2 regions of the Pseudomonas sp. DC3200b2 genome follow, and region 1 is predicted to be linked to the other one. Evidence: riboswitches for the same ligand, from Rfam matches in the RefSeq annotation. Region 1 holds a riboswitch; the other holds the start of a gene.
The links. A riboswitch is a leader RNA that binds a small molecule or an ion and turns the genes downstream of it on or off. The one in region 1 is predicted to bind cobalamin.
Positions count from the first base shown of each region.

Region 1 (11,892 bases):
TATGCCAGCGCGGCGACCATCTTCGAAGACGTCTATCACGAGATGCCCGCGCACCTGCGGCGTCAACGCCAGCAGATGGGGATCTGACCATGACTACCGCACACCAGATCCAGCCTTCGCAGGCTGTCGAAGCGACACGGGACATGACCATGGTGCAAGCCATTCGCTCAGCCCTGGACGTGATGCTGGAGCGAGACCCCAACGTAGTCACTTTCGGCGAGGACGTGGGCTATTTCGGCGGCGTGTTTCGCTGTACGGAGGGCCTCCAGGCCAAGTTCGGCAAGACCCGGGTTTTCGATACGCCGATCTCCGAGAGCGGCATCGTTGGGGTGGCCGTGGGCATGGGCGCCTATGGCTTGCGGCCGGTTGCCGAAATCCAGTTCGCTGACTACGTATACCCGGCGTACGACCAGCTCACTTCCGAAGCGGCGCGGCTACGCTTCCGCTCCGCCGGCGACTTTACCGCGCCGATCACGGTACGCATGCCCTGCGGCGGCGGAATCTACGGCGGGCAAACTCACAGCCAAAGCCCGGAGGCGATCTTCACCCAGGTTTGCGGCTTGCGCACGGTGATGCCATCGAACCCCTACGACGCCAAGGGCCTGCTGATCGCTGCCATCGAATGTGATGACCCGGTGATCTTCCTGGAGCCCAAGCGCTTGTACAACGGCCCCTTCGACGGGCATCACGATCGCCCCGTAACGCCTTGGGCGGGCCACCCCGACAGCCAGGTGCCGGAAGGCTATTACCGGGTACCGCTGGACAGCGCTGCCGTGGTGCGCGTAGGCAGCGATGTCACCGTGATCACGTACGGCACCACTGTCCACGTGGCCTTGGCCGCGGCCGCGGAAACAGGCGTGAATGCCGAAGTGATCGATTTGCGCAGCCTCTGGCCACTGGACCTGGACACTCTGGTGACATCGGTGAAGAAAACGCGGCGTTGCGTAATCGTGCACGAGGCCACCCAGACCTGCGGCCTGGGCGCCGAATTGCTCGCCCTGGTACAGGAGCATTGCTTCTATTGGCTAGAAGCCCCTATCGAGCGGGTAGCCGGGTGGGATACCCCTTACCCCCATGCCCAGGAATGGGCCTATTTCCCCGGCCCCGCCCGGGTCGGCGCTGCCTTGCGCCGTGTCTTGGAGGTGCGCTGATGGGCGAGCATGTGATCAGGATGCCCGATATCGGCGAAGGCATCGCTCAGGTGGAGCTGGTGGAATGGTTCGTCAAGGTGGGCGACACCGTCAGCGAAGATCAGGTACTGGCTGATGTCATGACTGACAAGGCAACAGTGGACATTCCCAGTCCGGTACAGGGTCGGGTGTTGGCCCTGGGCGCCTCGCCAGGGCAGACCGTAGCGGTGGGCAGCGAGCTCATTCGCCTGGAAGTCCAGGGCCAGGGCAATGAGAAACCGGTCGTCTCGTCCGCCAGCATGGAAGCAGACGCGCGGCCACCGGCACAGGAACAGATCACCGTGTCGCCGGCCGCCGCCATCACGGAGCCGAGGCTGGCGCCTGTGGCGTCCACCTCCGTCTGTGCCCCGGCGTCAGTTGACGAGTCAGGACGCCCGCTGGCCTCGCCCGCCGTGCGCAAGCGTGCCTGGGACAACGGACTGGACCTCGCTGCCATCGCCGGGAGCGGGCCGGCTGGCCGGATTCTCCAAGAGGATCTGGATCATGCCCTGGCCCGCGGCGCCCTTTCCCCGACCGCTGCTGGACCTGACGGGCGCCATGCTTGCCCCCTGGCCATCGAAGAAGTGCCAGTCATCGGCCTGCGTCGCAAGATTGCCGAGCGCATGCAGGAAGCCACCCGCCGTGCCGCGCATTTCAGCTATGTGGAAGAAATAGATGTCACCGCCCTGGAAGCGCTGCGTCAGCAGCTCAACAGCCAGTGGGGCGAGCATCGCGGCCGGCTTACGCTCTTGCCGCTGCTGGTCAGGGCGCTGGTAGTGGCCCTGCGAGACTTCCCGCAACTCAACGCGCGTTACGATGATGAGCGCCAGATCATCGAGCGGCACAGCGCGGTGCATATGGGCATCGCCACCCAGGGCAGCCAGGGGCTGCTGGTGCCCGTACTGCGTGACGCACAGGCCGGGGATCTCTGGAGCAACGCGCGAGAGATCGCTCGTATCGCCGAGGCGGCGCGGCAAGGCAAGGCCGAACGGGCGCTGCTTTCAGGCTCGACCATTACCTTGACCAGCCTGGGCGCGCTTGGCGGGATCGTTTCTACCCCTGTGCTGAACCTGCCCGAGGTAGCCATCGTCGGGGTCAATCGCATGGTCGAACGCCCGATGGTAGTCGACGGCCAGATCAGCATCCGCAGGATGATGAACCTTTCCAGCTCCTTCGACCACCGGGTGGTCGACGGCATGGACGCGGCCCGCTTCATCCAGGCCGTGCGTCAGTTGCTGGAGCAGCCTGCTACCCTCTTCATCGATTAAGGTCGGAACATGCAGAGTCTTGAAACGCAACTTCTTGTCCTCGGTGGTGGCCCAGGGGGCTACGTCACCGCCATCCGGGCAGGCCAGCTTGGCATCCCTACCGTGCTGGTAGAGGCCCAGACCCTGGGAGGCACGTGCCTGAACGTGGGCTGCATCCCGTCAAAAGCCCTGATCCATGTGGCGGAGCGCTTCCATCAGCTGAGCGAGCCCAACGAATTCGGGATCAGCGGCGGTCAGCCGCGACTGGACCTTGGCCAGGCAATCGCCTGGAAAGACCGGACCGTGGATCGGCTGACGTCCGGCGTGGGCGCGCTGCTGAAAAAGCACCGCGTGCAGGTCATTCATGGACATGGCCAGATCGTGGATGGCAAGACGGTACAGGTGGGCGATACCCGCATTCATTGCCAGCATCTGGTGCTGGCTACCGGCTCGCGAGGGATGAGCCTGCCGGGTCTGGCCATTGGCGGGCCGATCGTGGATTCCACCCAGGCCTTGTCCCCTGAAACGCTGCCGCGGCACTTGGCGGTGATCGGCGGGGGTTATATCGGCCTCGAGCTGGGCACCGCCTATCGCAAGTTGGGCGCTCAGGTGACCATCGTCGAAGCCCAGCCTCGCCTGCTGCCGGCCTATGACTCCGAGCTGACGGCCCCTGTGGTCACGCGCCTGCGGAATCTTGGCATAAAGGTGCTGACCGAAAACCGCGTCGAAGGTTACGACGCAGCCGGGCAGCGCTTGCGGCTACGCTCCGGCAGCGGCGATACCGCGAGTCTGGAGGTTGATCGCGTTTTGGTGGCCGTGGGGCGCACGCCCCATACCGGGGGCTATGGTCTGGAACGCCTGGACCTTGACAGCGCGGGCAAGGCCGTAAAGGTCGATGGGGGGTGTCGCACCAGCATGACCGGAGTGTGGGCTATCGGCGACCTCACGGGAGAGCCAATGCTCGCCCACCGAGCCATGGCTCAGGGGGAAATGGTGGCTGAGCTGATCGCTGGCAAGCGCCGAAGCTTCGCCCCCGCGGCTATCCCCGCCGTGTGCTATACCGACCCGGAAATTGTCGTTGCCGGGCTTACACCGGACCAGGCCGGCGCCGACGCCAAGGTGGCCAGCTTCCCCTTCGCGGCCAATGGGCGGGCCATGACCCTGGGGGATACCTCCGGCTTCGTACGGGTGGTCGCACGGCCAGGCGACCATCTAATCCTCGGCTGGCAAGCGGTGGGCCCAGGCGTCTCGGAACTGGCCGCGGCCTTCACCCAGTCATTGGAGATGGGTGCCCGCCTCGAGGACATTGCCGGGACCATCCACGCGCATCCGACGCTTGGTGAAGCGGTACAGGAAGCGGCCTTGCGGGCGCTGGGCCAGGCGCTGCACATCTGACCGGAAACGGGTTAAAGGCCCGGAGCCGGGACGCTCCGGGTGAACTATCAAAAGCATCGATTCCGGACAACAAAGCGTTCAATTTCTCGGACAGCGCGGTTAGCGGTTTACTGAACTCAACCAGAAACCCAACCCGCTGCAAACGAGGAATCCATCATGAAAGCTGCATTCGCCATCGCCGCCCTGACTGCTGTGTTCGCCACCGGTGCCTTCGCCCAGGACGGCGCCGACCGTGCCGTCACCAGTAACCTGCCGGTGGAAACCTACCATTACGGCATGAAGCTGGATGTACAGAAAATCATCTCCAGGACCGACGTGAGCACCAAGCGAGGTGTGGTACCGGTGACCATGGTGTACCAGGATAGCCAGGGCGCGCTGCACAAGCTGCAATTCCTGCAACTGGGTGGCTACGACGACAACGCCAACGGCTGATCCGGCCGTGACCTTGTCGAGCGAGGCGACTAGGCCTGGCAGGTCTGCTGCCGGGTCGCCTCGATGAATTCTCGCTTTCCTTTGCAAAGGTGTCACATGTCATCCGATCGCATCATGTGCGTAATAGGCAGCGCGGTACCCGAGCACCTTCGCGACCTTGGCTTGCTGGCCTGCTGGTACGTGGTTCGCGACGGCGAGCCGGTAAGCCCGCCCCTGCTTTCCCGCGCCGCGGCCCAAGACTATCGGCTCCGCGACTTCGCCGCCTGACCCCAGCCAGGCCAGGGCCTGCCGGGCCCGCCCTTATGGTCGTCGCTATGCCGCGCCATGCTACCGCCTCGCACCCATCAGCGACCTTGCCAGCTGACGGCCCAGGTACTCCTGGCCGCTCCTCCTGCACCTCCATTTGACGCCCTGCGCCCGACGTGCTTTGCTTGCGTCTTTCGTTCGGGTGCCCCTCACGGGGTGAAACGGGAAACCGGTGCGCCTTCGGGCCAGTCCGGTGCTGCCCCCGCAACGGTAAGCGAGCGTGCTTCCAGGCAAGGCCTGAACCACTGTGCACGGGCATGGGAAGGTATGAAGCGGATCGGTGGCCTGTATTGTCCGCCCCTCGCGAGCCCGGAGACCGGCCCGAGCGTTCTCGATGACACACCTGCGGTGGGCGGGCGGTCGGCCATGCCCTTCTAGGGGCGGTCCCCGCGCGCCTGCCTCATACACTGGAAGGAAGCGCCATGACCACCCACATCGCAAGTCAGACTCAGAGCCAGCCCGCCGTCACGCTCGGCGCGCGTATCACAACCGCCTGCGTGGCGGGCGTCCTGGGCATGGCACTGGTTTATCTCGCCGGCTTTTCTCATGTTCCCGCGGTTCATAACGCGGCACACGATACTCGGCATAGCGCTGCCTTCCCCTGCCACTGAGGGCTCACCATGTTCACTCGTATCGCCCGGACCGCGGGCTTCGCGGGGCTACTGGCCGCGCTGCTGCTGACGCTGATGCAAAGCATCTGGATCAGCCCCCTGATTGAACAGGCGGAAGTTTTCGAAAGTGCCGCCGCCGAGAATTTGCACCAGGATCATGCCGCGCCTGACGGCCATCACGAACATGAGGTCGCAGCCTGGGAGCCGGAGCCTGGTTGGCAGCGGCTGCTTTCGACCACCGGTGGCAACCTGGTCGTCGCCTTAGGCTTCGCCTTGATGCTGGCCGGCCTGTATACAGTGCAGGCGCCCAGTCGCACCGCGGCCGGCCTGCTCTGGGGGCTGGCGGGTTATGCAGTATTCACCTTGGCGCCTACCTTGGGACTTCCTCCGGAGTTGCCGGGCACAGCCGCCGCGGACCTCAGTTCCCGCCAACTGTGGTGGGTAGGCTCTGCCGCCAGTGCCGCCGTCGGCCTTGGGCTGATCGCGTTCGCCGGCTCCTGGCCCCTGAAGCTGGCTGGCGCCGCACTGATGGCCATCCCTCATGTGATAGGCGCGCCGCAACCCCCGGTGCATGAAAGCGTTGCGCCCGAGGCCTTGCAGGCGCAATTCCGCTGGGCAGCCCAGACGGTGAACCTGGCGTTCTGGCTGGTGCTTGGCCTGGTCAGCGCCTGGTTGTTCCGTCGTGCTTCCTGACGCTGCCGCACTCCAATCGCCACCCGCTTGCCTGGTGGCCGGCTTCGGCTGCCGCCAGGCTTGCAGCGACGCTGAATTGCGGGCACTCCTGGACAGAGCCCTGGCCGTGATAAAAGCGCGGCCGTGTCAGCTCCTCGGTCTCGCTACCCTGGACAGGCGCCTCGCCGTGCCAGGGTTACAGGCGCTGGCCCAGGAGCTCGGCCTGGCTCTGGCCGGTTATGACGCCCAGGGCCTGGGACATTATGATGGCGAACTCAGCCACCGCTCCGCTCTCACCTGGCGCTATACAGGCTGCCATGGTATCGCGGAGGCCAGCGCCCTCGCTCACTGCCGGGCACTCGTCGGCAGAACGCCACGCCTCTGCGTCAGCCGTCTTGCCAGCGCCAATGCCACGGTCGCTCTGGCCTGCCCTGCCCCGACTTGAAATCCCTTCACGCTCCGCCTCGAAAGGCCATTCAATGACTGTCTATTTTATCGGTGCCGGCCCCGGCGACCCCGACCTCATTACGGTCAAAGGGCAGCGGCTCATCCAGCGCTGTCCGGTGATCATCTATGCCGGTTCACTGGTACCCGCGGCGGTGCTGCAGCCCAACCAGGCCGAACGCGTGGTCAATAGTGCGCAGCTGCACCTGGAAGCGATCATCGAGGAAATGGTCACCGCCCACGAGGCCGGCCTGGACGTGGCTCGGGTACATTCAGGCGACCCTTCCCTGTATGGGGCCATCGGCGAGCAGATCCGCCGCCTGCGAGTACTGGGCATACCGTTCGAGATCGTGCCCGGGGTCACCGCGGTCGCCGCCTGCGCCGCCCTGCTCGAGTCCGAGCTGACCCTGCCTGGCGTGGCGCAGACGGTAATCCTTACACGCTATGGGCACAACAGTCCGATGCCTGAAGGTGAAGAACTGGCTGACCTGGCCAGGCACCGGACGACCCTCGCCATACATCTGGGGGTGGGCCATGTCGGCGCGATTGCCGCGCTGCTCCAGCCCCACTACGGCGCGGACTGCCCGGCGGCGGTGGTTCACCGCGCGAGCTGGCCGGACCAGGATTGGGTGTCAGGGACGCTGGAAAACATTGAAGCCAAGGTGGCCGCCAAAGGGTTCAGGCGCACCGCGCTCATCCTTGTAGGGCGGGTACTGGGAAACGAGCCCTTCGAGGATTCGACCTTGTATCGGGCCAGCCATGCTCACCTCTATCGGCCCGGCAGCGACTGAGGCCTGCCGTTCGCCGAGCTCGCGCCTGTTTTCAGTAATAGGCGTTCTCGCGGTTGGTATGGTCGGTCACGTCGCGGACACCCTTGAGTTCTGGAATCCGCTCCAGCAACGTGCGCTCGATGCCTTCCTTGAGGGTGACGTCGGCCTGGCCACAACCCTGGCAGCCTCCGCCGAACTGCAGGACAGCGATGCCCTCTTCCACCACATCGATCAGCGTCACCTGGCCACCGTGGCTGGCCAGGCCGGGATTGATCTCGGTCTGCAGGTAATAGTTGATGCGCTCGTTCAACGGGCTGTCTTCGTTGACCATCGGTACCTTGGCGTTGGGCGCCTTGATAGTCAATTGACCACCCATTCGATCAGTGGCGTAGTCCACCACCGCGGCGTCGAGGAACGGCTCGCTCACTGCGTCGATCCAGGCAGTGAAATGCTTGAGCCCCAGCGCGGTGTCGTCCGGTTTTTCCTCGCCTGGCTTGCAGTATGCGATGCAGGTTTCAGCGTATTGGGTACCCGGCTGGGTGATGAACACACGGATACCGATGCCGGGGGTATTCTGCTTGCTGAGCAGGTCGCCAAGGTAATCCTGGGCCGCGTCAGTTATGGTAATGGTGCTCATGGGGGCTCCTCACAGACTAGCGCGCAGTTTACGGCAAAGCTTGCCGGGGAGAAAGTCCTAGTAATTTTGTCGGGTTAAGCCGGAGTCGGGCCTCGCGCGAATCAGCGAAGCTTTCATGCGGTAGTAGAGCCGCTTTTCCAACAGTTCGTAGCTGAGCCAGGACATTGCCAGGATCGTGGGCACGCAGAAAAATGCGAACACCATATAGGCATTGATGCCCAGCCGCTCGGTGATGAACCAGCCGGCGTAAAGCACGAGCAGATGCACCAGGTAGACCGAGTAGGAACAGTCTCCCAGCGCCTTCAGCGCCCGGCTGTGGGCGAACCGTGCCTCCAATGCCAGGCACCCGGCCACGATACCGGCGCTGGGCAGGCCCCAGTTGAGCAGGCGATTGGTCGGTTCCAGGCGATAGATGATCGTCGAACAGACGGCTATCAGTGCCAAGGGCAACCACAGGCCGCTGCGCACCCAGCCCCGACGCCAGGCCACCCCCAGCGCGATACCCAGCAGGAATTCATAGACGATATTGTTGGCGTAGAAGCGCCCCGACCAGCCCAGACGGCTGAAGGCCTCGCTGCTGAGCAACAGTGCCCCGGCGACGAACAACGCCCGCCACGCCTTCGGCACGATGAAGGCCAGGGAGAATACCAGGTAGAAGAACATTTCGTAGTTCAGGGTCCAGCCCACGTTGAGTGTGGGGTACAACCCGTATCCTCCCGGGTTTTCCGCGGGGATGAATAGCAACGAGAGGATGAAGGTAGGCCAGTTCACCACGCCGTGGGGCATATGACTGCCTACTGTGTAGAGCAGCAGCCCCATGGCCATCGTATAGAACCAGTAGGCAGGAATGATGCGGATGGCTCGATTGAGCAGAAACTCTCGCGGCTGCAGGGGCTTGCCCCAGGTCGACAGGTAGATCACCAGGCCGCTGATGACGAAGAAGATGTCTACACCGACCGCGCCCCGTGCCGCGAAAAAGTGACCGATAAGCCCCCCGCCCTGGAAGTTGAAAAACACCTGCATGAAATGGTGGCATACCACCATCCACGCCGCCATGGCCCGCAAAGCCTGAATCGAGATCAGCATTCAAGGTTCCCGCGTTACGCTCTCACTACCGTGCCCAAGAGCACGAACTCATAAGTGGGACCGACCTCCCAAAGTTATGTTTCATGACAATGCCGTTCAGCTGTCAACATGAGCCGGATTCATGCAAAGCCGGGGCGGGGTATAAACCCGTTCAGCTTTGCTATCATCCTCGGCTTTCGCAGCCGCACCAGAGTGCCCTTCCATGACCGACCGCCTCGCTCGCCAGACCGCCCTACAAGAAGCTCTCGCTTCGCGCATCCTGATCCTCGACGGCGGAATGGGCACAATGATCCAGAGCTACAAGCTCGAAGAAGAAGACTATCGCGGCGAGCGTTTCGCGGACTGGCCCAGCGATGTAAAGGGCAACAACGATCTGCTGCTGCTGAGCCGGCCTGATGTCATCGCCGAGATCGAGGCAGCTTATCTGGACGCTGGCGCGGATATCCTGGAAACGAACACCTTCAACGCCACCCGAGTGTCCCAGGCCGACTACGGAATGGAGCACCTGGTCTACGAACTGAACCTGGAAGGCGCTCGGGTCGCGCGCCGAGTGGCCGATGCCAAGACCCTGCAGACGCCCGACCGTCCACGTTTCGTGGCGGGAGTGCTTGGGCCGACCAGCCGCACCTGTTCTCTGTCGCCAGACGTGAACAACCCTGGCTATCGCAACGTCACCTTCGACGAACTGGTGGAAAATTACACCGAGGCCACGCACGCCCTGATCGAGGGCGGCGCTGACCTGATCCTGATCGAAACCATCTTCGACACCCTGAATGCCAAGGCCGCCATCTTCGCGGTGCAGGGCGCCTTCGACGAATTGGGCTTTAGCCTGCCGATCATGATTTCCGGCACCATTACCGATGCCTCCGGACGGACACTGTCCGGCCAGACCACCGAGGCCTTCTGGAACTCCGTGCGCCATGCCAACCCGGTATCCGTGGGCTTGAACTGCGCGCTGGGCGCCAAGGAACTGCGGCCTTATCTGGAGGAGCTGGCGACCAAGGCCGATACCCATGTATCGGCCCACCCCAATGCGGGCCTGCCCAACGCCTTCGGTGAATACGACGAAAGCCCCGAGCAGATGGCCGAGACGGTAGAGGAATTCGCCCGTAGCGGCTTCCTGAATATCGTAGGGGGCTGCTGCGGTACCACGCCCGCGCATATCGCGGCCATCGCCAAGGCCGTGGCGCCCTACCCGCCGCGGCCTATCCCGGCGATTCCCAAGGCGTGCCGGCTGTCCGGCCTGGAGCCGTTCACGATAGACCGCCAGTCGCTGTTCGTGAACGTGGGCGAACGCACCAACATTACCGGCTCGGCCCGCTTCGCCCGGTTGATTCGTGAAGAAAACTACACCGAAGCCCTGGAAGTCGCGCTGCAGCAGGTCGAGGCCGGCGCTCAGGTGATCGACATCAACATGGACGAGGGGATGCTCGACTCCCGCAAGGCCATGGTCACCTTCCTCAACCTGATCGCGGGCGAGCCGGACATTTCCCGGGTACCGATCATGATCGACTCCTCCAAGTGGGAGGTGATCGAGGCGGGGCTCAAGTGCATCCAGGGCAAGGGTATCGTCAACTCCATCAGCATGAAGGAAGGCGTGGACGCTTTCATCCACCATGCCCGCCTGTGCAAGCGCTACGGCGCCGCCATCGTGGTCATGGCCTTCGATGAGCAGGGTCAGGCCGACACGGAGCAGCGCAAGGTCGAGATCTGCGCCCGCTCCTACGACATCCTGGTGAACCAGGTGGGCTTCCCGCCGGAAGACATCATCTTCGACCCGAACATCTTCGCCGTGGCGACCGGCATCGAAGAGCACAACAACTACGCTGTGGATTTCATCCGGGCCTGCGCCTGGATTCGTGACAACCTGCCCTATGCGCTGACGTCCGGCGGGGTATCCAACGTTTCCTTTTCCTTCCGGGGCAACAACCCGGTACGTGAAGCCATCCACTCGGTCTTCCTGCTCCACGCCATCCGCAATGGCTTGACCATGGGCATCGTCAATGCCGGGCAACTGGAGATCTACGACGAAATTCCGGCCGCGCTGCGCGACCGCGTCGAGGATGTGGTCCTGAACCGTAGTGCCGAAGCCACCGAGGCCCTGCTGGCCATCGCGGACCAATACCGTGGCGATGGCGCCGCCAAGGAGGCCGAAACCGAGGAATGGCGTGGCTGGGACGTGAACAAGCGCCTCGAGCATGCGCTGGTCAAGGGGATCACCACCTACATCGTCGAGGACACCGAGCTGTCCCGGCAAGGCTTCGCCCGGCCCATCGAGGTCATCGAGGGGCCGCTGATGGCAGGAATGAACGTGGTAGGTGACCTCTTCGGTGCCGGCAAGATGTTCCTGCCCCAGGTCGTCAAGTCCGCCCGGGTGATGAAGCAGGCCGTGGCGCATCTGATTCCCTTCATCGAAGCTGAAAAAGGTGACAAGCCGGAAGCCAAGGGCAAGATCCTCATGGCTACCGTCAAGGGCGACGTGCACGACATTGGCAAGAATATCGTCGGCGTGGTACTGGGCTGCAACGGTTATGACATCGTCGACCTTGGCGTGATGGTTCCGGCGGAGCGGATCCTGCAGGTGGCCCGCGAAGAGAAATGCGACATCATCGGCTTGTCCGGTCTGATCACCCCTTCTTTGGATGAAATGGTCCATGTCGCGAGGGAAATGCAACGCCAGGACTTTCATTTGCCCTTGATGATCGGTGGCGCGACCACCTCCAAGGCGCATACCGCCGTGAAAATCGAGCCGCGCTATAGCAACGACGCGGTGATCTATGTGACCGATGCCTCCCGCGCCGTGGGCGTAGCCACCCAGTTGCTGTCCAGGGAGCTCAAGCCAGGTTTCGTGGAGCGCACCCGTCAGGACTATGCCCAGGTGCGCGAGCGTACAGCCGCGCGAGGGAGCCGCAGCGAACGCCTGACCTACGCTCAGGCCGTGGCGGCCAAGCCCACCTGGCATTTCGAACCAGCCAAGCCGAGCTTCACCGGAGTGCGGGTGCTGGAAGATATCGACCTGAATGTGCTGGCCGACTTCATTGACTGGACGCCCTTCTTCATTGCCTGGGACCTGGCCGGCAAGTATCCCCGGATCCTGACCGACGAAGTGGTGGGGGAAGCGGC
Region 1 covers NZ_JAFCTA010000002.1:435,284-447,175, reverse strand. Annotated here, with positions in the region: gene ACP691_RS07790 (3-methyl-2-oxobutanoate dehydrogenase (2-methylpropanoyl-transferring) subunit alpha) at 1-87, shown strand, start outside; gene ACP691_RS07785 (alpha-ketoacid dehydrogenase subunit beta) at 90-1,151, shown strand; gene ACP691_RS07780 (dihydrolipoamide acetyltransferase family protein) at 1,151-2,437, shown strand; gene lpdA (dihydrolipoyl dehydrogenase) at 2,447-3,811, shown strand; gene ACP691_RS07770 (DUF2790 domain-containing protein) at 3,968-4,243, shown strand; gene ACP691_RS07765 (hypothetical protein) at 4,340-4,510, shown strand; cobalamin riboswitch at 4,673-4,888, shown strand; gene ACP691_RS07760 (CbtB domain-containing protein) at 4,972-5,160, shown strand; gene ACP691_RS07755 (CbtA family protein) at 5,170-5,853, shown strand; gene ACP691_RS07750 (cobalamin biosynthesis protein) at 5,843-6,277, shown strand; gene cobM (precorrin-4 C(11)-methyltransferase) at 6,312-7,067, shown strand; gene nfuA (Fe-S biogenesis protein NfuA) at 7,099-7,683, opposite strand; gene ACP691_RS07735 (acyltransferase family protein) at 7,741-8,769, opposite strand; gene metH (methionine synthase) at 8,972-11,892, shown strand, end outside.

Region 2 (11,892 bases), on a different contig from region 1:
GCCCATCACTTCAGGCCGCGCGGTACGCTTGGCCACGCCCTTGATGCGTTCGACCAGCGCTTCACCGGCGTCGATGTCCACACCGGCGTCCTTGTAGCTCAGGGAGGGTTGCTTGCTCATGATCCAGGCCTTTGAAGAGGGGCGATACAGGAAACGACCACGGGGGTCTGCGAAGGCGCGCGATTTTATCAGGGTTGGCCTGTTCAGGCCAGAACGCGGCCGGGCCGGCGAGCCCTCGAATGCGCGCCGTGGTTGGCAGAGCGAATGTTTTCAGGGAAAGTGGGTCCCACTTCTCTTAGTACACGGTCTTTTGGAAAACAGCCCATGCGCCTGCGCCCCGTTCTGCTCGCTTCATTGTTCGGTCTAGTTCATCTGGCGGCCTGGGGCGAAACCGTCGCCAACCTGTACGAGGTCAGCGAGCCGGTCGCCAGCCAGGCACCGGAAGAACGGGACCAAGCGACCCAGCGCGCCCTGGAAACCCTGGTGCTGCGCCTGACCGGTGATGCCAGGGCCTATGGCGGCGGCGCCCTGGCGAGCGTTCGCAAGAACCCGCAGCAGATCATCAGCCAATACGGCTACCAGGCCGGGCCGCCCCAGGTCCTGCAGGTGGATTTCGACCCGGTCAGTACAGACAAGGCCCTGCGTCAGGCCGGGCTGGCGACCTGGGGCGCCAATCGCCCTTCCATCCTTGCCTGGTGGCTGAACGACAGTCCCGCCGGCGCCATCCTGGCCGGCGATGCCCAGCCCAGCGCCGCCCCGCTGCGCCAGGCCGCCAGGCACCGTGGCCTGCCACTCAAGCTGCCCATGGCCGACCTGCCGGAACAACTGGCGGCCACGGCCAAGAACCTGGAAACCGCCGACCCGGCGCCTTTGCAAGGCGTATCCCAACGCTATGGCGCCGACGCGTTGCTGGCCGTGCATGCGGTTCCCAGCGGGGAGCGCTGGCAGGCGAAATGGCGGCTCTGGCTGGGCGGGCAAAAAGAACAGGGCAGCGTGGAGGCGGCCGATCAGGCAGGCCTGGCCGATGCGGTGATGCTGGCCGTGGCGCAACGGCTTGCGCCCCGCTATACGGTCAAGCCGGGCGCCAGTGGCGACCTGACGGTGGAGGTGCAGGGCATGACCCTGGACCATTACGCTGAACTGGGGCGCGTACTCGATACCCTGGGCGGCCGCCTGCTAAGCGTGCAGGGCGATCGCGTTCTCTATCAGGTGACCGCCAGCGCCGACCAGTTGCGAGCGCAACTGAGCCTGGCTCGTTTGCAGGAGATGCCGGCGACGCCCGCCGATGCGTCGATCCCCGCCACGCCGGGCGCGGCGCCCGCGCTCGCGCCCGAACCTCTGCGGTTCCACTGGTAAGGGGTGGTCATGACAGACAAGAAGCGTTGGTTCTGGCTGGGCGCGGCGTTGGTCGCCGTCGCCCTGGTCTTCGAATTGCACCCTATCCTCTCGCCGTTCCTGGTCGGCATGCTGATCGCGTACCTGGGCGACCCGCTGGTAGACCGGCTCGAGCGTCTGCGCTTGTCCCGCACCCTGGCCGTGGTCGTGGTGTTCGCGCTCTTCACCCTGATCGTGCTCCTGGCGCTGGTGGTGGTAATCCCCATGCTGGCCAAGCAGGTGGTACGGCTGTACGAACTGACCCCACAGTTTCTGGATTGGCTGCAGCAGGTGGCGCTGCCGTGGGTTCAGTCGCGGCTGGGGCTGGCAGAGGGCTTCTGGAAGTTCGACAAGATCAAGGAGGCCATTTCCGCCCACATGGGGCAGACCACCGATATCGTTGGCCTGGTGCTGGCCAGGGCAACCGCCTCGGGCCTGGCTCTGATCGGCTGGCTGGCCAACCTGGTGCTGATTCCCGTAGTGGGTTTCTACCTGCTGCGAGACTGGGATCTGATGATGGCCAAGATCCGTGGCCTGCTGCCTCGGCATCGGGAAGGGCAAATCGTTGCGCTGGCTCGTGAATGCCATGAGGTGCTGGGCGCTTTCGTGCGCGGCCAGCTAATGGTCATGCTCGCCCTGGGCGGCATCTATTCGGTGGGCCTGATGCTCACCGGCCTGGAGTTGGGTCTGCTGGTCGGGGTACTGGCCGGGTTGGCCTCGATAGTGCCCTACATGGGCTTTATCACCGGTATCAGCGCAGCGCTCGCGGCGGGGTTGTTCCAGTTCGGCCTGGACCCATGGCATCTGGTGGCCATCGGCGCGGTATTCGCCATCGGCCAGATGCTCGAAGGCATGGTGCTGACCCCGTTATTGGTGGGCGATCGCATCGGCCTGCATCCGGTGGCGGTGATCTTCGCCATCCTGGCGGGTGGTGAGCTGTTCGGCTTCACCGGGGTACTGCTGGCCCTGCCGGTCGCCGCCGTCATCATGGTGCTGGTGCGCCATATGCACGTGCTCTACAAGCAATCGGACCTCTACGGGGGTGGTGAGGATCCGCAGTTGTAGATACCCCTGGCCGGTCGGCGGGGCGCGATCGGCCCTTGCCGGCGGGCCTGGCGCGCGTCAAGCTTGCAGCTTCCAGCCAAGCCGCTAGAATCGGGCACCTTTTGAGTTGAGGCGTAACCCCAGGTCGCATGAAAGAGCCGATCCAACTCCCGCTGGGTGTGCGCCTGCGTGATGACGCCACCTTCGTCAACTACTATCCCGGAGCCAACGCCGCGGCGCTTGGCTACGTCGAGCGGTTGTGCGATGCGGATGCCGGCTGGACGGAGAGCCTGATCTACCTCTGGGGCAAGCCGGGGGTGGGGCGCACTCATCTGATGCAGGCGGCATGCTTGCGCATGGAGCAGCAGGGGCAGCCAGCGGTGTACCTGCCTCTGGCCCAGCTGCTGGAGCGGGGTGTTGGCATTCTGGATTACTTGGCCCAGTATGAGCTCGTATGCCTGGACGATCTCCAGGTCATCGCCGGCAAGGCGGATTGGGAAGAAGCCTTGTTCCACTTGTTCAATCGCCTGCGTGACAGTGGGCGTCGCCTGCTGATCGCCGCGTCACATTCCCCACGGGAATTGCCCGTGAAGCTGGCGGACCTCAAGTCCCGCCTTACCTTGGCCCTGGTTTTTCAGATGCGGCCACTTTCCGACGAAGACAAACTGCGAGCGCTCCAGCTGAGAGCCTCGCGCCGGGGCCTGCACCTGACCGACGAGGTGGGGCATTTCATCCTTACCCGCGGAAGTCGCAGCATGAGCTCGCTGTTCGACCTGCTCGAACGCCTTGACCAGGCTTCCCTTCAAGCTCAGCGCAAGCTCACTATCCCTTTCCTCAAGGAAACCCTGGGCTGGTGATAGCGCCATCATGCCTGTACGGCAGCACGGCTGGCGAATGAGCTGGGCTCGCCTGGCATGACCCTTGCTTTCTCAATTCGGCCGCCACTTGACCGGCGCAGTAGTGGTTTCGCTACTGATAGCTTTCTTATATCGCTTATCTCCGGCTAAGCGAAGCGGATCTACCGAGACTTTTTTCCATGAAATGGTTCGTTACCTGGGCATCGCGGATAACTCAACAAGATCATGGGCTTGGAATCGGGGCTCTTCAGGTTCAAGCGCTCTAGACCGGCAATTTGCGCGTTAGATGTCAGCCTGAACAACGGGAGTCACATAATGTTCTATAAAATTTGCAAATGAGGCCGATAGAAGGCATATTCCACTCTTCTTCAACCAACCGACACGGTCGTGCCCATGCTCAAGCGCTTCGCACCCCTCGTGCCCCTTGCACTCGTTACCCTGCTGGTCGGCTGCGCAGCCCAGTCACCGGTCTCGCAACAGCAGGTGTCCGCCCTCGTTACCGCCGAACGCGCCCCTCAGGCGCCAACCCAGCTTCGCCACCCATCCATTGCCCAGGCTTCCGTGTTCGATGAGGCTGACGAAGCCGACGACAAGGATGACCTGGCCACGTTTTCCAGCAAGGCGCCGTATCGGCTGCCTTTGCTGGCCGATAGTATCCTTGAACGCGGCAAATCCTTGATCGGTACCCGCTACCAGTTCGGCGGCACCACTGAAAGTGGCTTCGATTGCACAGGCTTCATCAACTTCCTGTTCCGCGAGGAGGCGGGCATGACCCTGCCGCGCTCCAGCCGCGAAATGATCAATGTCAAGGCGCCGCTGGTTGCCCGTAGCAACCTCAAGCCGGGCGATGTGCTGTTCTTCGGCACCTCGGGGCGCAAGGGCCGGGTCAGCCACGCCGGTATCTACCTGGGCGGCGATCAGTTCATTCACTCCAGCAGCCGCCGCAGCGGTGGTGTACGGGTCGACAGTCTGGGCGACCGCTACTGGAGCAAAACCTATATCGAAGCCAAGCGCATGCTGGCCATGGCGCCTGTCAGCGAGATGGCTCGCAAGTAAACCAGCGCAACGCCTGACAAGGGTAGCGACGAGCGGTCACGCTTTCGCTGCCCTTTTTTATGGAAAACAGCGGGTTAAACGCTAATCTTCATCGGCAGTCGAACTCGGAACCCCTGTCCATGGCCTTCTTCTTCCTTCGTGTGCTGGCAGCGCTGCCGCTGGTGGTGCTTGCCGGTTGCGTAACCCCGCCGCCGCCCGCGCCTGTTCCTGTGGCTGCGGCCCCCCGTCCGCTGATGGTCGACCCGAGCGATTATTCTTCGATCAAGGCCGATGACGTGCTGTTCCGGGCCATCGGCCTGGTGGGCACGCCCTACCGTTGGGGCGGCAACACCCCCGCGGCAGGCTTCGACTGCAGTGGCTTGATTGGCTTCGTATACCGAGACGCGGCGGGGATAGCCTTGCCGCGTACCACCGCGGAGTTGATCGCCATGCATGCCCCCAGCGTGGACCGCGCCGCGCTTCGCTCCGGCGACCTGGTGTTCTTTTCTACCCAGGGTGGCGGGCAGGTGAGTCACGCCGGAATCTACGTGGGAGAAGGGCGCTTCGTGCACGCACCTTCTACCGGAGGTACGGTGCGCCTGGACTACCTGGACAAACCTTATTGGCAAAAGGCCTATCTGGACGCCAAGCGCGTCATCCAGCCAGAACGGCTGGCGCAAACGGCGCCTTGAATCCAGCGGGTGGGAACAACTGCCGGCGCGCTTGAGGCACGCGCCGGGCCACGGTTCACTACTGGCGAGTCACCCGCCAGATTTTGTTGCCTACATCATCGGCCACCAGCACCCCGCCCTTGTCATCGCCCACCACGCCGACCGGGCGCCCCATGGCTTCGCCCTTGTCATTGAGGAAGCCGGACAGCAGGTCCAGCGGTTGCCCCTTGGGCATCCCATTCTCGAAGGGAACGAAGATCACCTTGTAGCCGCTATGGGGCTCGCGGTTCCAGGAGCCGTGCTGGCCGATGAACACCCCTTGGTCGAAGGGGGCGGGCAGTTGCTTGGGTTGGGCGAAGGCCAGGCCCAGGGAGGCGGTGTGTGGCCCGACCGCGTAATCCGGGGTGATGGCCTTCTGTACCAGCTCAGGATTGCCGGGCTCGACCCGAACGTCCACGTGCTGGCCATAGTAGCTGTAGGGCCAGCCATAGAAGCCGCCATCCTTCACCGAGGTGATGTAATCGGGCACCAGGTCACTGCCGATCTCGTCCCGCTCGTTGACCGCCGTCCACAGCTTGCCGGTTTTCGGCTCCCAGGCCAGGCCATTGGGGTTGCGCAGACCGGTGGCGAACAGGCGCTTCTGGCCGCTGGCGGCATCCACTTCCCAGATCGCGGCGCGGCCCTCTTCGGCGGCCATGCCGTTCTCGCCCACGTTGCTGTTGGAGCCCACGGTAACGTATAGCTTCCTGCCGTCGGGGCTGGCGATTACATTCTTGGTCCAGTGGTGGTTCAGGCTGCCGGCGGGGAGGTCGGTGACCGTTTCGCCGTCGCCGCTGAGGTGGGTGGCGCCCGGCTGGTACTTGAAGCGCAGGAGCTTGTCAGTATCGGCCACGTAGAAATCCTGGCCTACCAGCGTCATGCCGAAGGGTGAGTTCAGGTTCTTGAGGAAGGTCTCCCGGGTTTCCGCTACCCCGTCGCCGTCCTGGTCGCGTAGCAGGGTGATGCGATTGGGGCTCTGCACGCCGGCGCCTGCCCGGCTCATGACCTTTTCCGCCACCCAGCCGCGTATGCCCTTGCTGTCGTCCGGCTTGGCGGGGGAGTTGGTTTCCGCCACCAGTACATCGCCGTTGGGCAGTACATAAAGCCAGCGAGGATGCTCCAGGCCTTCGGCGAACGCTTTCACCTGGGTGCCCGGCGCCGCCTTGGGAGTGACACCGACGGGCCAGCCCACGGCGGGCGCGATGTTGACGGTAGGCACGAGGGTCTTGTTGGGCGCGGGCAGTTTCGGCGAGGGACCGGTGCCGTCGGATACTTGCAGCTTGGCGCTTTCCCCGCAGGCGGCCATGCTGGTGGCCAACAGAGCGATAAGGGCGAGACTGGACTTGGGCATGGCATCAGCTTCCTGGCGAGCGGTATGTACCGTAGAGGCAGCGAGCCGGCGGAGGTTCAACATGCCGCATTGACGCTGTGGGGCCAACCCCTTACCCTTCGCCGATCGTTTCAGGTGTCCGACGTGCCGCAGGCGCTCGGGTGAAACAGGGAAGCCGGTGCGAACCCGGCGCTGCCCCCGCAACGGTAGATGAGTCACGCTTGAGCACAAGCCACTGGGGAACCGGGAAGGCGCTGAAGCTGGGCAGCGCCCACTCATAAGCCCGGAGACCGGCCTGAAACCCATGGGCGTGACCTGCGCCTGTCATACGAGATCGCCGCGCGGGTGAGAGCGGCATCGACGTTCGCGTGCCCGCCGATCCCGGCGCAGGCGCGGCGTTGGTGCGCCCCCGCGAGCGAGCGGAGAGCAGCGATGAACGATACCACCGGGCGCGACGAGCGCCACCAGGCGCGCATGGTGCGCAAGAAAGCCGTGATCGATGCCCGTATCGCCGCCTCGCCGGACGAGCGAGGCGTGCTGCTGGTGCTTACTGGCAATGGCAAGGGCAAGAGCAGTTCCGGCTTCGGCATGCTGGCCCGCGCGCTGGGTCATGGCATGCGTTGCGGCGTGGTGCAGTTCATCAAGGGTCGCCAGGCCACCGGGGAAGAACTGTTTTTCCGCCGCTTCCCCGAAGAGGTCAGCTTTCATGTGATGGGCGAGGGCTTCACCTGGGAAACCCAGGATCGCCAGCGTGACATCGCCGCCGCGGCCGCGGCCTGGGACGTGGCGCGAACCATGCTGCGGGACCCGGCTCTGGATTTCGTGCTGCTGGACGAACTCAACATCGCCCTCAAGCACGGTTACCTTGACCTGCCCATGGTACTGGCCGACCTGAGCGGCCGACCCTCTCTGCAGCATGTGATAGTGACGGGCCGCGCCGCGCGGCCGGAGCTGTTGGAAATAGCCGATACGGTAAGCGAGCTGGGCTTGGTCAAGCATGCTTTCCAGGCGGGCATCAAGGCGCAGAAAGGGATCGAATGGTGAGCCAGGCACGGCGATGCCCTGCGGTACTGATTGCCGCCCCCGCTTCCGGTCAAGGCAAGACTACCGTCACCGCGGCCATGGCGCGTTTGCACCGCAATCTTGGTCGCCGCGTGCGGGTGTTCAAGTGCGGGCCGGACTTTCTCGACCCGATGATCCTGGAGCGGGCCAGCGGCGCCCCTGTCTACCAGCTGGACCTGTGGATGGTCGGCGCCCATGAGAGCCGGCGGTTGCTGTGGGAGGCCGCCGAAAGCGCGGACCTGATCCTGGTGGAAGGGGTGATGGGGTTGTTCGACGGCACCCCGTCCAGCGCTGACCTGGCCATTGCCCTGGGTGTGCCGGTGCTGGCGGTGATCGACGGTACCGCCATGGCGCAGACGTTTGGCGCCCTGGCCCTTGGCCTGGCGCGTTACCGCCCGGAACTGCCCTTTGCCGGTGTGATCGCCAACCGCGTGGGCAGCCCACGGCATGGTCAACTGCTGCGCGACAGCCTGACCGAAGGATTGCGCTGGTTCGGCGGCTTGCCGCGCGAACAGGCCATCAACCTACCCAGTCGGCATCTTGGCCTGGTCCAGGCCAGTGAACTGGACGACCTGGATCGACGCCTGGACGCGGCAGCCGAGGCACTGGCTGGCGTGCTGGGCGCAGAGGCCGAGGCGCTACCGCTTCCTGTCAGCTTCGAGGCGCCGCAGCCGAGCCTGAGCGAGCCCATCCTGGCCGGGGTGCGTATCGCGGTGGCCCGGGACGAGGCCTTCGCCTTCCTTTATAACGGCAATCTGGATGCCATGCGGGCCATGGGCGCCGAGCTTCACTTCTTCTCCCCGCTGGCTGACGCCGCGCTGCCCGCCTGCGACAGTCTCTACCTACCCGGAGGCTACCCCGAGCTTCACCATCGCCAGCTTGCGGCGAACCAGCCGATGCTGGCGGCCATCCGCGCTCACCACCAGGCAGGCAAGCCACTATTGGCCGAATGCGGGGGCATGCTGTATCTGCTCGACGGCCTCACTGACGTGGCCGGGGAACGCGCCCCGCTGCTAGGGTTGATGCCTGGCGAGGCCCGCTTGCAAAAAAGGCTGGCGGCCCTGGCGTTGCAGGAGGTGGACCTGGGCCATGGCTGCTTGCGCGGCCACACCTATCACCATTCACTCACCGATACACCATGGGTGCCGGTGGCCCGTGGCCATAGCCCCAATGGCGGCCGGGGTGCCGAAGCGGTCTACCAGAGCGGTCGGCTCACCGCCTCCTATGTGCATTTCTACTTCCCGTCCAACCTGGCCGCCACCGCGGCTCTGTTCAAGCCCGAGGGTACTTAGTGGTCACCGAACACGCTTATGCCGAGGCCGAGCGAGCCGCCATCTACCGCGCCATCGCCGAACGCCGCGACATGCGTCATTTCAGCGGTGGAGAAGTCGATCCGCACACCTTGCAACGGCTGCTGGCCGCGGCGCACCAGGCGCCAAGCGTCGGCCTGATGCAGCCGTGGCGCTTTATCCGGGTGCGCTCCCCGGCGCTGCGCCAGGACATTCATCGTCTGGTCGAGGAAGAGCGCGTGCGTACCGCGCAGGCCCTGGGCGAACGCTCCGATACGTTCATGAAGCTCAAGGTCGAGGGCGTGCTGGAATGCGCCGAACTGCTGGTGGTCTCGCTGATGGAGGGTCGTGAAGCCCATGTCTTCGGCCGGCGCACCCTTCCGGAGATGGACCTTGCCTCCCTGGCCTGCGCGGTGCAGAACCTCTGGCTGGCGGCTCGTGGCGAAGGCCTTGGCATGGGCTGGGTTTCGCTGTTCGACCCCGATCGCCTCGGGCAATTGCTCGCGGTTCCCCCCGGCGCCCGGCCCGTGGCCGTGCTGTGCCTGGGGCCGGTGACCGATTTCTACAGCGAGCCGATGCTCTCCTTGGAGGGCTGGGCCAAGGCGCGGCCCTTGGAAGAGCTGGTATTCGAAGACCGCTGGGGAGGCACGCCATGAGTCTGGCCCTGGCCTGTGTGCTGGGCGTGGCATTGGATGCGCTGCTCGGCGAGCCGCGGCGCTGGCACCCGCTGGTGGGCTTCGGCCGGCTTGCCCAGCGTCTGGAGCAACGCTTCAATTTTGCCGGCCACGGCTGGCGCAGCCATGGGGTCACTGCCTGGCTGCTGGCGGTGCTGCCGCCGGTGCTGGTCCTGACGTTCCTGTCCTGGCTGCCGATCATTGGCGGGCTGGTGGAAGTGCTGGCACTGTACTGGGCCCTGGGGTTGCGCAGTCTGGGAGAGCACTTGCAGCCTGTGGCCCAGGCGCTGCGTGGCGGTGATCTGGAGCGCGCGCGGCACTGCGTCGGGCGCCTGGTCAGCCGGCAAACCGACGCCTTGGACGCCACTGACGTAGCCAAGGCGGCTACCGAGTCGGCCTTGGAGAACGGCAGCGACGCGGTGTTCGCCGCGCTGTTCTGGTTCATGGTCGCCGGTGTCCCGGGTGTGGTCCTCTATCGCCTCGCTAACACCCTCGACGCCATGTGGGGCTATCGCAATGAACGTTTCGAGCGCTTCGGTTGGGCGGCGGCGCGGATCGACGACCTGCTCAACCTGATTCCGGCGCGGTTGTGTGCCCTGACCTACGCCCTGCTGGGGCGTACTGCTGGCGCGCTGCGCTGCTGGCGGCGCCAGGCCGGTGCCTGGGACAGCCCCAACGCTGGCCCTGTGATGGCCGCCGGCGCGGGCGCCCTGGGCGTGGAACTGGGCGGCCCGGCCACCTATCACGGCGAGTTGCATGAGCGGCCGCGCCTGGGCGAGGGGCCGCAGCCCACCGCTGAAAGCATCGAGCGCGCCTGGGCTTTGGTTCAGCGAGGCGTTTGGCTATGGTTGTTGCTGATCTGCGCAGGGGCGAGTCTGTATGCTTGAACACGGAGGGCGGCTGCGCGCTGCCGCCAAGACTTTCGGTATCGAGGAAGGGGCCTGGCTGGACCTGTCCACGGGGATCGCTCCCTGGCCCTGGGCAGTGCCCTTGATCCCGGCCCAGGCCTGGGCCCGCTTGCCTGAGGCGGACGATGGCCTCGAAGTGGCCGCCTGCCAGTACTATGGCGCGGGACAGGCCTTGCCCGTGGCCGGCTCCCAGGCCGCGATCCAGATGCTTCCCAGGCTCAGGCGCGGCGGCAAGGTGGGTGTGCTCGGGCCCACCTACGCCGAGCATGCCGAGGCCTGGCGCCGTGGCGGCCACGTGGTGCGGGAGCTGGCCGAAGGCGAGGTCGACCACTATCTCGACGGGCTCGACGTGCTGGTGGTGGTCAACCCGAACAACCCCACCGGGCAACTGATCGATCGTGACCGCCTATTGACCTGGGAGGCTCGTCTGGTGGCGCGCGGAGGATGGCTGGTAGTGGACGAGGCGTTCATGGACCTGACTCCTTGCCACAGCCTGGCGGCGGAGGCTGGCAGGCCCGGGCTGATTGTATTGCGCTCGTTCGGCAAGTTCTTTGGCCTGGCCGGCGTTCGCCTGGGCTTTGTCTTGGCCGCGCCCAGACTGCTGGCCGCGCTGGACGAGCAATTGGGGCCTTGGGCGGTCAGCGGCCCGACCCGGGTCCTGGGCGCGGAATGCTTGCGCGATCGGGCTGGTCATCGCCGGCAGATAGAGCGCTGTCAGTCGGCCAGCCAGCGCCTGGCGGCCCTGCTCGCTGAATATGGCTTGGCCCCGAGCGGAGGTTGCGGGCTGTTCCAATGGGTACGCCAGGCCGAAGCCGAAACCTGGTACCTGGCGCTGGCCGAGCGGGGCATCCTGGTGCGCCTGTTCGGCCATACTCAAAGCCTGCGCTTCGGCTTGCCGGCCGAAGAGGCGCACTTTCAACGGCTGGCCCGGGCATTGGCCGCTATCGCTGGGAACAATTGATGGCCACGCTCATGGTGCAGGGCACCACATCCGATGCGGGTAAAAGCACGCTGGTGACCGCGCTCTGTCGCTGGCTGCGTCGAGAAGGCCTCAGCGTAGCGCCGTTCAAGCCGCAGAACATGGCGCTCAACAGCGCGGTGACGGCCGACGGTGGCGAGATCGGTCGTGCCCAGGCGGTACAGGCGCAAGCCTGCGGCTTGGCGCCACATACCGACATGAACCCGGTACTGCTCAAGCCCAACAGCGATACGGGGGCCCAGGTCATCATTCACGGCCAGGCGGTGGGCAATATGAATGCCATGCGCTATCACGGCTACAAGGCTACCGCCATGCGCGCGGTGCTTGCCTCCCATCAGCGCCTGGAGGCTGCCCATCAGGTGGTAGTGGTAGAGGGCGCGGGCTCGCCCGCGGAGATCAACCTGCGCGAGGGCGACATCGCCAACATGGGCTTCGCCGAAGCGGTGGATTGCCCGGTCATCCTGGTCGCCGACATCAACCGGGGCGGCGTCTTCGCCCACCTGGTCGGCACCCTGGCCTTGCTTTCCGAAAACGAACAGGCCCGGATACAAGGCTTCGTGATCAATCGCTTTCGGGGCGACCTCAAGCTCCTCCAGCCCGGGCTGGATTGGCTGGAGGCCCACACCGGCA
Region 2 covers NZ_JAFCTA010000001.1:1,078,390-1,090,281, forward strand. Annotated here, with positions in the region: gene purM (phosphoribosylformylglycinamidine cyclo-ligase) at 1-120, opposite strand, end outside; gene ACP691_RS05210 (DUF2066 domain-containing protein) at 325-1,356, shown strand; gene ACP691_RS05215 (AI-2E family transporter) at 1,366-2,439, shown strand; gene hda (DnaA regulatory inactivator Hda) at 2,568-3,275, shown strand; gene ACP691_RS05225 (C40 family peptidase) at 3,669-4,331, shown strand; gene ACP691_RS05230 (C40 family peptidase) at 4,451-5,002, shown strand; gene ACP691_RS05235 (PQQ-dependent sugar dehydrogenase) at 5,061-6,371, opposite strand; cobalamin riboswitch at 6,467-6,663, shown strand; gene cobO (cob(I)yrinic acid a,c-diamide adenosyltransferase) at 6,783-7,394, shown strand; gene ACP691_RS05245 (cobyrinate a,c-diamide synthase) at 7,391-8,704, shown strand; gene bluB (5,6-dimethylbenzimidazole synthase) at 8,704-9,357, shown strand; gene cbiB (adenosylcobinamide-phosphate synthase CbiB) at 9,354-10,262, shown strand; gene cobD (threonine-phosphate decarboxylase CobD) at 10,255-11,244, shown strand; gene ACP691_RS05265 (cobyric acid synthase) at 11,244-11,892, shown strand, end outside.
Region 2: another riboswitch for cobalamin. It lies ahead of cobO (cob(I)yrinic acid a,c-diamide adenosyltransferase); the one in region 1 lies ahead of ACP691_RS07760 (CbtB domain-containing protein).